DNA from 2 places in the Streptomyces sp. NPDC006743 genome. Region 1 is predicted to be linked to the other one. Evidence: riboswitches for the same ligand, from Rfam matches in the RefSeq annotation. Region 1 holds a riboswitch; the other holds the start of a gene.
The links. Region 1 has a riboswitch for ZMP and ZTP ahead of ABZ719_RS16540 (bifunctional 5,10-methylenetetrahydrofolate dehydrogenase/5,10-methenyltetrahydrofolate cyclohydrolase). Riboswitches for the same ligand answer to the same signal wherever they lie in the genome.
Positions count from the first base shown of each region.

Region 2: another riboswitch for ZMP and ZTP. It lies ahead of ABZ719_RS03750 (glycine hydroxymethyltransferase); the one in region 1 lies ahead of ABZ719_RS16540 (bifunctional 5,10-methylenetetrahydrofolate dehydrogenase/5,10-methenyltetrahydrofolate cyclohydrolase).

Region 1 is NZ_JBEYJA010000016.1:133,877-139,860, reverse strand. It holds gene ABZ719_RS16550 (glycosyltransferase) at 1-716, shown strand, start outside; gene ABZ719_RS16545 (glycosyltransferase) at 955-2,184, opposite strand; gene ABZ719_RS16540 (bifunctional 5,10-methylenetetrahydrofolate dehydrogenase/5,10-methenyltetrahydrofolate cyclohydrolase) at 2,397-3,245, opposite strand; ZMP/ZTP riboswitch at 3,265-3,350, opposite strand; gene ABZ719_RS16535 (nuclear transport factor 2 family protein) at 3,688-4,053, opposite strand; gene ABZ719_RS16530 (hypothetical protein) at 4,287-4,592, shown strand; gene ABZ719_RS16525 (S-(hydroxymethyl)mycothiol dehydrogenase) at 4,724-5,809, shown strand; gene ABZ719_RS16520 (MBL fold metallo-hydrolase) at 5,809-5,984, shown strand, end outside.
Region 2 is NZ_JBEYJA010000003.1:143,112-149,095, forward strand. It holds gene ABZ719_RS03735 (SDR family NAD(P)-dependent oxidoreductase) at 1-69, shown strand, start outside; gene ABZ719_RS03740 (2'-5' RNA ligase family protein) at 81-662, opposite strand; gene trpS (tryptophan--tRNA ligase) at 982-1,992, opposite strand; gene ABZ719_RS03750 (glycine hydroxymethyltransferase) at 2,229-3,674, opposite strand; ZMP/ZTP riboswitch at 3,709-3,823, opposite strand; gene ABZ719_RS03755 (hypothetical protein) at 3,881-4,078, opposite strand; gene ABZ719_RS03760 (glutathionylspermidine synthase family protein) at 4,410-5,633, opposite strand; gene ABZ719_RS03765 (hypothetical protein) at 5,642-5,984, opposite strand, start outside.

The sequences.
Region 1 (5,984 bases):
ACCTCGGCCTGCCCCCGCTCGGCCCCGCCGCCGCGCGCCGCCGCCGGGAGGCCGCGGGCCTGGAGGTCCTGCACGGCTTCAGCGAGCACGTCGTCCCCCGCCCGGCCGACTGGCGCGCGGGCCTGGAGGTCGTCGGCAACTGGTGGCCGTACCTCGACCCGGAGGCGCGGCTGCCCGCGGACCTGGAGGACTTCCTCACGGCCGGGCCGCGACCGGTGTTCGTCGGGTTCGGCTCCATGGCGGGCGGTGACGGCCGGCGGCTGACCGAGCTGACCCTGCGCGCCCTGCGCCGAGCGGGGCTGCGCGGCGTCCTCCAGGCCGGCAGCGCGGGGCTCGACGCCGCCGGGGACGACGTCCTGACCGTCGGCGAGGTGCCGCACGCGCTGCTCTTCCCGCGCGTCGCCGCCGTGGTGCACCACGCGGGCGCGGGCACCTCGGCGGCGGCACTGCGTGCCGGGGTGCCCTCCGTTCCGGTGCCGGTGGCCGCCGACCAGCCCTTCTGGGCCGCCCGGCTGGCCGCGCTCGGCGCCGCCCCCCGGCCCGTGCCGTACGCGGCGCTGACCGCCGAACGACTGGCCGACGCCCTCGGCCGCGCCGTGGGTGACCCGGGGCACGCACGCGCCGCGGCCACCGTCGCCCGCCACCTCGCGGCCGAGGACGCGGTGCCCCGCACCGTCCGGACGATCGAACACCTGGCCGCCCACGCGGGCCGGTGACCAGGCGGGCCCGGCGCCACGTCCGGGCTGCCGTCTGCGCGGGTCGCTGGGCGGACGCTTCGCACCTGTGCCGTCGGTGGCCGTCGGCGTCCTGGCGGTTGCGGTGCCGCGGCGCTTGGGCTGCCGTCTGTGGGGGCCGGTGGGCGGACCTGCGACGTCTGTGCCGCCGGCGTCCCGGCGGTCCCGGTGATCCCTCCGATCGTCGGGTGTGCCGGCCGGTCGTCAGGGGGCGGGCCCGTCAGCGTGCCAGCCGGTCGACCGCCTCCAGGACCGGGCCGACGCCGTCCTCCGCGCGGATGCGGGCGCCCAGGCGCTCCGCGCGCCGCCGGTGCGCGGTCTCCCGGGTGGCCCGGGTGAGGGCCGCGGCCAGGCCGTCCGCGGTGACGGCGCGCAGCGGGACCGCGCACGGGGCCACCCCGAGGGAGACGAGGCGCTCGGCCCAGAAGCCCTCGTCGAACTGGACCGGCAGCGGCACCGCCGGAACCCCGGCGCGCAGCCCGGCCGCGGTCGTGCCCGCTCCCGCGTGGTGCACCACGGCGGCCGTCCGCGGGAACAGCGCCGCGTGCGGCACCTCACCGATCGTCAGCATGTCCTCGCCCGCCGCCGCGAGCCCGCCCCAGCCCCGCTGCACCACCCCGCGCAGCCCGGCCAGGCGCAGCGCCCGCACGATGGTCGCGCTCAGCCGGGCGGGGTCGGGCACGGTGGCGCTGCCCAGCCCGACGAAGACCGGCGGCGGCCCCGCGTCCAGGAACTCCCGCACCCGCGCCGGAAGCCGGTCGTCGCGGTCGTACGGCCACCAGTAGCCGCACACCCGCAGCCCGGGCCGCCAGTCACGCGGCCGGGGCACCACCAGCGGGCTGAAACCGTGGAACACCGGCAGCCGCAGCCCCGCCCGGATCCGGCGGGTGGTGCCCAGACGGGCGGGCGGCAGCCCCAGCCGGGCCCGGACGGTCGGCACGGCCGCCGAGAAGACCCGTTCCATCGCGAGGTTCACCCCGTGGCCCGCGAGGCGGTTCACCGCCGCCCCCCACTGGCCGCCGCCGAGCAGCGGCGGCGCGAACTCGCGGGTCGGGGAGAGCGGTTGCAGGTGCGTGCCCATGCTGGGCAGGCCCAGCGCCTCGGCGATGGCGTGCCCGACCGGCCCCAGCGACCCCGACAGCAGCAGGACGTCGCTCTTCTCCGCGGCGGCGACCAGGTCGTCCGTCATCCGGGCGAGCGCCGCCCGGACCAGACCCACGGCCCGCAGCATCTTGCCCGCGTCCGTCGCGCTGCGGTGCAGCCCCCGCCCGCGCGTGGACTCCAGTTCGGCCCGCGGGTCCACCGGAAGCGGGTGGAAACCGAGGCCCGAGCCCGCGACCAGCGGCTCGAAGCACGCGTGGGTGACCACCGTGACCGCATGGCCCGCGCGGGCCAGGCCGTGCCCCAGTCCGGTGAAGGGGGCCACGTCTCCCCGGGAACCCGCCGTCATGATCGTTACGCGCACGTCGGCCAGTATGGCCGCGCGGCCGCCCGCCACCGGCGAACGACCCGTCCATGTCGGCGCGCCCACCCGCGCAGCCGCAGGGGCACCACCGGCGCGCTCGGGCGCCCGGCCGTCCCCCGTGAGCCCCCCGAGCCGTCGGGCGGCGGCCCGGCGTCTCGGGACGCCCGGACGACCGCTCAGACCCCGAGCTGCCGGGCTCAGACCCCGAGCTGCCGGGCGGCGGCGTCCACGGTCTGCTCCAGGAGCGTCGCGATGGTCATCGGGCCGACCCCGCCCGGCACCGGCGTGATCAGCGAGGCGCGCTCCGCCGCGGAGTCGAAGTCCACGTCCCCGACGTTGCCCGCGTTGTAGCCCGCGTCGATGACCACCGCGCCCGGCTTGACGTCCTCGCCGCGCACCAGCCGCGGCCTGCCCACCGCCGCCACGACGATGTCCGCCTCCCGCACCACCGACGACAGTTCCCGGGTCCGCGAGTGGCAGTACGTCACCGTCGCGTCCCGGGCCAGCAGCAGCATGCCCACCGGCTTGCCGAGGATCGCGCTGCGCCCGACCACCACCGCCCGCTTCCCGGCCGGATCCACCTCGTAGGCGTCCAGCAGCCGCAGGATCCCGCCGGGAGTGCAGGAGACGAACCCGGGCAGCCCGAAGCTCATCGTGGCGAACGAGGCGAAGGTGACGCCGTCGACGTCCTTCTCGGGCGCGACGGCCTCGAACGCGGCCCGCTCGTCGATGTGGTCGCCGACGGGGTGCTGCAGCAGGATGCCGTGCACCGACGGGTCCGCCGACAGCGACCTCAGCGTGCCGACCAGCTCGTCGGTGCCGGTCGTCGCGGGCAGCTCCACGTGCCGGGAGGCGATGCCCGCCGTGCGGCACCGGTTCTGCTTCATCCGGACGTAGGTGACGGAGGCGGGGTCCTCGCCCACCAGCACCGTCGCCAGACACGGCGGGGTGCCCGTGCGGGAGGTGATCTCGGCGGCCTTCCGCGCGCTCTCGCCGACGATGCGCCGGGCGAGCGCGGTGCCGTCCATGAGGCGGGCCTGGGACATGTCCACTCCTGAGCGTGCGACGGATCGCCCAGGCGCGCGGCTGTGACTTCGGCTGGGGCCGCTCCCCGGTGGTGCTCCACCTCAGCGCCAGTCACGGCCCGGCCCCACCCTATGCCAGGAGGGACCGGGAGACGGCGGGGGAGGCCGGGCGGCGCCGCCGACCGCACCGGGGGCGCGGACCCTCACCGGCGGCGGCCGTGGCGAGCGCGCGGGGTACGCGGGGTACGACGCGGAGCGCGCGCCACCGGCGTACGGGTACGGTGCCGGGCCGCGCGCAGCAGCGACCGCAGCAGGACCGCCGGCACGGACCTGGCCGCCGTGCCGGCCGTGCCGGCCGGGCCCGCCCGGCGAAGCAGCGGGGAACGCGCCTGCCCCAGTCCGCCCCGGGCCGAAAAGGACCAGGTCAGCCGGGAGCTGACCTGGAACCTCGCGGTCCTCCTCGTCACTCGTCCCATGCCTGGATCATGATCTGGTCGGTGATCTTGCCGTCGCGCAGCGAGACCATGGACTCGGCGAGCACCCGGACGCCGTCCGGATACGCGCAGGACTCGGCGTACGCCGCGCGGTCGCCCTGGACGACGCACTGCTCCAGCCGGTGCGTCATGTCGCGGCCGTAGACGTCCTCCAGCATCGAGCCGATCTCCGCACGCCCTCTGAGGACCTTGGGGTGGCTCGGCTGGGAGTCGCGGTCCACGATGCGGATCTCGGCGTCGTCCGCGTAGAGCGACAGCAGAGTGGACGCCGTGTGCCCTTCGATGCCCCGGCGCAGCGCACCGGTGTCGAAGACGGGACCTGCCGTGGTCGCCATGGTGGCCTCCTAGGAGGAGCCCCGGGGCTCCGGGGGCCCCGGAACAGCGGCCCTTCACGGGCCTCTCCTTCGAGCGTCCTCCGGCCCGCCGCCCCCGGCAAGCGCGGCCGCCCACGCGAGGCCGGTCACTTTGCCCGCCCCGGCATCACCGCGCGCGGACGGCCGCTCGCCCTGACGGGTGAGCGGTGGCCGGGGCCCGTGTCCGGCCGGGGCCCGGCGGCGTTGCTGAGGGCATGATCTCCACTCGACGTATCGTCGCCGTCGCCTCTCTCGCCGTCTCGGTCGCGGGACTCGCCGCCCTGCCCGCGAGCGCCGCCGACTCGGCCGTACCGGTGGTCGGCCGGGCGGTCCCCACCGGTCTGCTCGACTCCCTCGGCCGTACCGGCATCCCCGCCGGCCGGCAGGACGAGGTGCCCCCGGTCTCCGAGCAGCTCTCCTCGCTCCACCACGTCAAGGACCTCAACCAGCTCAGCCGGCTGAACGCGGTCACCGGTCTCGTCTCCCCGCTGTTCGGACTGGTCCCCGCGGTCCAGTACTGAGCCACGGCACTGGGCCACGCGCCCGGTGTGCGGCGACCGGGTGGCGGCGGCACCGGACCGTGTGCCGCCGCCGACCGCGCACGGCGTAGGGTCGCAGGGACGGACGACGGCCGACGGAAGGGACCACCACCATGGCGCAGGAAGTGCGCGGCGTGATCGCACCCGGGAAGAACGAACCCGTACGGGTCGAGACGATCGTCGTGCCGGACCCCGGGCCCCAGGAGGCCGTCGTACGGGTCCAGGCCTGCGGCGTGTGCCACACCGACCTGCACTACAAACAGGGCGGCATCAACGACGAGTTCCCCTTCCTGCTCGGCCACGAGGCCGCGGGCATCGTGGAGTCGGTGGGCGAGGGCGTCACCGATGTCGCACCCGGCGACTTCGTCGTCCTCAACTGGCGTGCCGTGTGCGGCGCCTGCCGTGCCTGTCTGCGCGGGCGGCCCTGGTACTGCTTCGACACCCACAACGCGCGCCAGCGGATGACCCTCACCGACGGCACCGAACTCTCCCCGGCCCTCGGCATCGGCGCCTTCGCGGAGAAGACCCTGGTGGCGGCGGGACAGTGCACCAAGGTGGACCCGGCCGTCTCCCCGGCGGTGGCCGGACTGCTCGGCTGCGGGGTGATGGCCGGCATCGGCGCCGCCATCAACACCGGCAACGTCGGCCGCGGCGACTCGGTGGCCGTGATCGGCTGCGGCGGCGTCGGGGACGCGGCCGTCGCCGGGGCCCGCCTGGCGGGGGCCGCGAAGGTGATCGCCGTCGACATCGACGACCGCAAGCTGGAGACCGCCCGCACCATGGGCGCCACGCACACCGTCAACTCCGAGGACCACGACCCGGTCGCCGCGATCCGCGACCTCACCGGCGGTTTCGGCGCCGACGTCGTCATCGAGGCGGTCGGCCGCCCGGAGACCTACCGGCAGGCGTTCTACGCCCGCGACCTGGCCGGCACCGTCGTCCTGGTCGGCGTGCCCACCCCGGAGATGAAGCTGAAGCTGCCGCTGCTCGACGTCTTCGGGCGCGGCGGCGCGCTGAAGTCGAGCTGGTACGGCGACTGCCTGCCCTCCCGGGACTTCCCGATGCTCATCGACCTGCACCTGCAAGGGCGCCTGCCGCTGGACAAGTTCGTCTCCGAGACCATCCGGCTCGACGAGGTGGAGCAGGCGTTCGAGCGGATGCACCGCGGCGACGTGCTGCGCTCGGTGGTGGTGTTCTGATGACGGCCCGTATCGAACGCCTCGTCACCAGCGGGCAGTTCACCCTCGACGGCGGCACCTGGGACGTCGAGAACAACGTGTGGATCGTCGGCGACGACCACGAGGCGATCGTCATCGACGCAGCCCACGACGCCGAGGCCATCGCCGCCGCCCTCGGCGAGCGCCGGCTCACCGC
Region 2 (5,984 bases), on a different contig from region 1:
GTCCTGCGCGTGGTGACGACGGCGCTGCGGCACCTGCCGCGCGGGGTGTACCGGCGGCTGCCGCTGTAGCGGCGGGGCCCCTACCGGGCGGGCAGGGTGCCGCGGTCCACGGGGGCCGCCTGCGGGGGCACCACCGTACGGCCGCCGAAGGAGAACTCGCGCAGCTTGCGCCACACTCCGTCGGGGCCCTGCTCGTGCAGGGCGAACCCGGTGCACGGCCACTCGGCCTCGTACCCGGCGAGTTCTTCGAAGGCGCGGTCCATCGCCGCCTCCTCGATGCCGTGCGCCACGGTGACGTGCGGATGGTAGGGGAACTGGAGTTCGCGGGCCACCGGCCCGGAGGCGTCGCGCACCCGCTCCTGCAACCGGCTGCACGCCTCGGCGCCCTCGACGACGCGGATGTACACCACCGGGGACAGCGGCCGGAAGGTGTCGGTGCCGGACAGCCGCATGGTGAACGGCCGCCCGGCCGCCGCGACCTCGGTCAGGTGGGCCTCGACGGCCGGCAGGTCGGCGCGGTCCACCTCGGTCGGCGGCAGCAGGGTGACGTGCGTGGGGATCTTGTGAGCCGCGGCGTCGCCGAAGCCCGCGCGCCGCTCCTGGAGCAGGCTGCCGTGGGGCTCCGGGACCGTGATCGACACGCCGATCGTTACGGTCCCCACGTCGTCTCCTGTCGTCGTGCCGTGCCCGCTGTCGAGCAGGCTGTCCTGTGTCGTGTGCCTCGCCCGGACCCGCCCGTCCCGTGCGCTCTCGCGTGCGTCCGGCGTGCTCCGGTGCGGCCCCGCCCGGTCGCGCGCGGTCCCGCGTGAGCGCGCGGGGCCCGGCGTGGTCTCGTGCGGCCTCGCGCGCTCTCGTGCGTTCCCGGCCGTTTCGTCCCGGCCGTCCGGCTATCGACTGTACGACCACGGACCCGCGATGGGCAGGCGCAGCCGCAGTGATGTGCGGCGCTCCGCCCGCGACGGGCGCGAGCGGGGGTGTGCCTCAGTGCTTGGCCGGCAGGAAGCCCACCCTGTCGTACGCCTGGGAGAGGGTCTCCGCGGCGACCGCGCGCGCCTTCTCCGCCCCCTTGGCCAGGATGGAGTCCAGCGTCTCCGGGTCGTCCAGGTACTGCTGGGTCTGCTCCCGGAACGGTGTGACGAACTCGACCATGACGTCGGCGAGGTCCGTCTTGAGCGCGCCGTAGCCCTTGCCCTCGTACTTCTGTTCCAGGGCGTCGACGGCGGTGCCGGTGAGGGTCGAGTAGATGGAGAGGAGGTTGCTGACGCCGGGCTTGGTCTGCGGGTCGAAGCGGATGACCGTGTCGGTGTCGGTGACCGCGCTCCTGACCTTCTTCGCGGTGGTCTTCGGGTCGTCCAGCAGGTTGATGAGGCCCTTCGGCGTGGACGCCGACTTGCTCATCTTGATCGACGGGTCCTGCAGGTCGTAGATCTTCGCCGTCTCCTTGAGGATGTACGCGGAGGGGACGGTGAAGGTGTCGCCGAAGCGGCCGTTGAAGCGCTCGGCGAGGTCGCGGGTCAGCTCGATGTGCTGGCGCTGGTCCTCACCGACCGGCACCTGGTGGGCCTGGTACAGGAGGATGTCGGCGACCTGGAGGACCGGGTACGTGAACAGGCCGACGGAGGCCCGGTCGGCGCCCTGCTTGGCGGACTTGTCCTTGAACTGGGTCATCCGCGACGCCTCGCCGAAGCCGGTGAGGCAGTTCATGACCCAGGCGAGCTGGGCGTGCTCGGGGACGTGGCTCTGGACGAAGAGCGTGCAGCGCTCCGGGTCGAGGCCCGCGGCCAGCAGCTGGGCCGCGGCCAGCCGGGTGTTGGCCCGCAGCTCGGCCGGGTCCTGCGGGACCGTGATCGCGTGCAGGTCGACGACCATGTAGAAGGCGTCGTGGGACTCCTGCAGGGCCACCCACTGGCGGACGGCACCGAGGTAGTTGCCGAGGTGGAACGAGCCTGCGGTGGGCTGGATCCCGGAGAGCACACGCGGACGACGCTGCATGGCGGAGCCATCCCCATGAGGGCGGTGGTGGGCGACGGGCGGACGGTCGTTGGCCATGTTCACCATTCTCTCAGGTGAGAGACCCCGATCCGGAACGGGCCGGAAACAGGTCGGAACCGAATCGTCCGCCGCGCTGTGACAAGAGCCCGGCGCGCGCCGGGCTCTTGTCACAACCGGCCGACCGGTGAGGACCACCGGCCCCGCGGACACCCGTCGCGCGGGGCGGATCGCCCGGGTCAGCCGAGGTCGATCTCCGGGTAGAGCGGGAAGCCCGCCACGAGGTCCGTCGCCCGGTGGGCGACCTCCTCCGCGATCTTCGGGTCGAGCACGTGCTGGGCCTTGGAAGGGGCGCCCTTGCCGGTGGTGCCGGGCTCGGTGGCCGTCAGGACGCGGTCGATCAGGCCCGCGACCTCGTCCATCTCGGCGGTGCCCAGGCCCCGGGTGGTCAGGGCCGGCGTACCGATGCGGACACCGGAGGTGTACCAGGCGCCGTTGGGGTCCGCGGGGATCGCGTTGCGGTTGGTGACGATGCCGGACTCGAGCAGCGCGGCCTCGGCCTGGCGGCCGGTGAGACCGTAGGAGGAGGCGACGTCGATCAGGTTCAGGTGGTTGTCGGTGCCGCCGGTCACGAGGGTGGCGCCCCGGCGCATCAGGCCTTCGGCGAGGGCGCGGGAGTTGTCGACGATCCGCTGGGCGTAGTCCTGGAAGGAGGGCTGCCGGGCCTCGGCCAGGGCCACGGCCTTGGCGGCCATGACGTGCGGGAGCGGGCCGCCCAGGACCATGGGGCAGCCGCGGTCGACCTGGTCCTTGAGGGAGTCGTCGCACAGGACCATGCCGCCGCGGGGGCCGCGCAGGGACTTGTGGGTGGTGGTGGTGACGATCTGGGCGTGCGGCACCGGGTCGAAGTCACCGGTGAGGACCTTGCCGGCGACGAGACCGGCGAAGTGGGCCATGTCGACCATGAGCGTGGCGCCGACCTCGTCGGCGATCTCGCGCATGATCCGGAAGTTCACGAGCCGGGGGTAGGCGGAGTAGCCGGCGACGATGATCAGCGGCTTGAACTCGCGGGCGGTGGCGCGCAGGGCCTCGTAGTCGAGGAGGCCGGTGGCCGGGTCGGTGCCGTAGGAGCGCTGGTCGAACATCTTGCCGGAGATGTTCGGGCGGAAGCCGTGGGTGAGGTGGCCGCCGGCGTCCAGGGACATGCCGAGCATGCGCTGGTTGCCGAAGGCCTGGCGCAGCTCGGCCCAGTCGGCGTCGGTGAGGTCGTTGACCTGGCGGGCGCCCGCCTTCTCCAGGAAGGGCACCTCGACCCGGGCGCCGAGGACGGCCCAGAAGGCGACGAGGTTGGCGTCGATGCCGGAGTGCGGCTGGACGTAGGCGTGGCGGGCGCCGAAGAGTTCCTTGGCGTGCTCGGCGGCCAGCGACTCGACGGTGTCGACGTTGCGGCAGCCGGCGTAGAAGCGGCGGCCGATGGTGCCCTCGGCGTACTTGTCGCTGAACCAGTTGCCCATGGCCAGCAGGGTGGCCGGGGAGGCGTAGTTCTCGGAGGCGATCAGCTTGAGCATCTCGCGCTGGTCGGTGACCTCCTGGCCGATGGCGTCGGCGACGCGCGGCTCGACGGCGCGGATCACGTCCAGTGCGGCGCGGAAGGCGGTGGACTCGGTGGAGAGGGGCGCAGACATCTCGGGGACCTCCGGACGTGGCGTTCGGCGTTCACGGTACGGCCCAGGCGCACGGCACACGTTCTGCTCGGGCCGCTTCCCGATGGTCGGTCCATCTTCGGGTCCCCGGCACCACGCCAGGGCCCAGCGCGCCAGTCACGGCCCGCAGGTCAGCCTACCGGGCGGCCCGCACGGTCACGCCGCGGCGTCCACCATGCGAGCGGGGGTCAGGCGCCGGGGGCCTCGGTGACGCGCCAGTGGCCGACCTCCTGGTAGGCGGAGTCGTGGATCGGCGAGCCGTCGCCAGGGACGAGTGCGTAGTGGTGGAGGTTGCCGCCCCAGTACCGCAGGATGCGGCCCAGTTCGCGGGCCTTGTCCTCGGCCGGCAGCGCGTCGTCCACCGTGACTTCGAGCAGGAACTTCACGTCCGTCGTCTCCCCTCTGGCGAGGCCCGGACGCACGGGTGTCCGGGCCTGTGTGAGCCTGTGGTCTCCATTGTTTCATTGAGGTGCTTCTTGAGACTTCGGACGCCTTTCCGGCTGACCGAACAGAGCCAGGACCCAGAAAGTCTCAAAAGGGAGGGAAGGGCTGGATGGAGGGACGGTGGAGGGGGCTGGGGAGCCGGGTCCGGGTGCGCCGCGCCGGGCCGGCGCGGTCGGCGGGGAGGGCCGGGAGCGCGCCGGACCGGCCGCCGGGGCCGGGGCCGCACGGCTGTCCGCACGCCCCGGCCATGTCACGCGGCCGTGCCGCGTGCGGTCACAGGATCACGTGCGGGAGGAATCGCGCGTACTCGTCGGTGATCGGACCGGACGACTCGCGGATGCCGAGGCCGGCGGACTCGTCCTCGACGACCCAGGCGCCGAGGACCACGTGGTTGCCGTCGAAGGCGGGCAGCGGGGCGAGGGCCTGGTAGCAGCAGGGTTCGTCACGCGGGACGGGTGCGGCGCCCGGTGCGTGCAGGGTCACGCCGGCGCCCTCGCGGCCGAGCAGCGGTTTGGCGGCGTAGCCGGTGGTGTCCGCCAGTTCGCGCGGGCCGTCGAGGTAGGCGGGGAGCAGGTTCGGGTGGCCGGGATACAGCTCCCAGAGGATCGCCAGCAGCGCCTTGTTGCTCAGCAGCATCTTCCAGGCGGGCTCGATCCACAGGGTGGAGCCGGTGCCGCCGCCGTTGTCGAGGGTGTCCAGGACGTGCCCCGCGAAGCGGTCGGTGGTCAGCCACTCCCAGGGGTAGAGCTTGAAGATGCTGCGGATGAAACGCAGGCCGTTGTCGACGAAGCGGCCGGACAGCGGGTCCCAGCCGATCTCCTCCATGGAGATCCACTCGGTGTCCAGCCCCGCCTGCTCGGCGGTCTCCTTCAGGTAGGCGACCGTCATCAGGTCCTCCCCGAGTTCGTCCTCGGCGGAGTGCGCGAAGTGCAGCGGGCTGCCCGGCGGGAGCAGACGGGCCTGTTTCCGCCAGGCGGCGACGAGGCGGTCGTGCAGGGAGTTCCACTGGTCGGCGCCCGGGAAGCGGTCCTCCATCCAGAACCACTGGGGCGAGGCGGCCTCGACCAGGGAGGTCGGGGTGTCCGCGTTGTACTCCAGCATCTTGGCCGGACCCGTGCCGTCGTAGCGCAGGTCGAACCGACCGTAGACGGAGGGGAGTTCGGCGCGCCGGTGCCAGGCCTCGGTGACGGCCGCGGCGACCCGGGGGTCGGTGATGCCGAGGTCGGCGAAGCGGCCGGTGGTGACGATGTGGCCGGCCGCGGCCAGGCACATGCGGTGCAGTTCCTCGACCACGTCCTCCAGCGCCTCCACCTCGGGGAGCGTGAAGACGTAGCAGGCGCTCTCGTCCCAGTAGGGCACCCAGGCGTCGGCGGGGACGGGGGTCCCCGCGGCGCGGGCGGCCTCGAAGTCCGGTGGGAGGGTGAGCGGGTAGATCAGTCCCTGCGCCTCGACGGTCTGCTGCCAGCCGGGCCGGGGTTCGAGGGTGCGGCGTTCCATGCCCGGCCTCAGCCGCCGGACGAGCCGTGGCCGCCGCCGAAGCCGCCGCGGTCGACACCGCCGTGGCCGCCGCCGGAACCGGATCCCGATCCGCCGGAGCCCTTGCGCGGCTTGGTGAACGAGCCGCCCTCGACCCAGCCGCCGCTCTTCTTGCCGCCGTAGTACCAGGTGGCGTGGGAGGAGGACTTGGCGGACTTGCAGTTCTTGTCGGCGATGACCCGGTAGCCCTTGGAGAGCGAGTAGCTGTCGCGGTCGACGCACCGCTTGTCCGGGTCGGAGGAGCAGGCGGTGAGCGCGCCGGCGAGCAGTCCCATGCCGCCGAGCACGACCGCTCCCGAGCGAAGTCTGCGA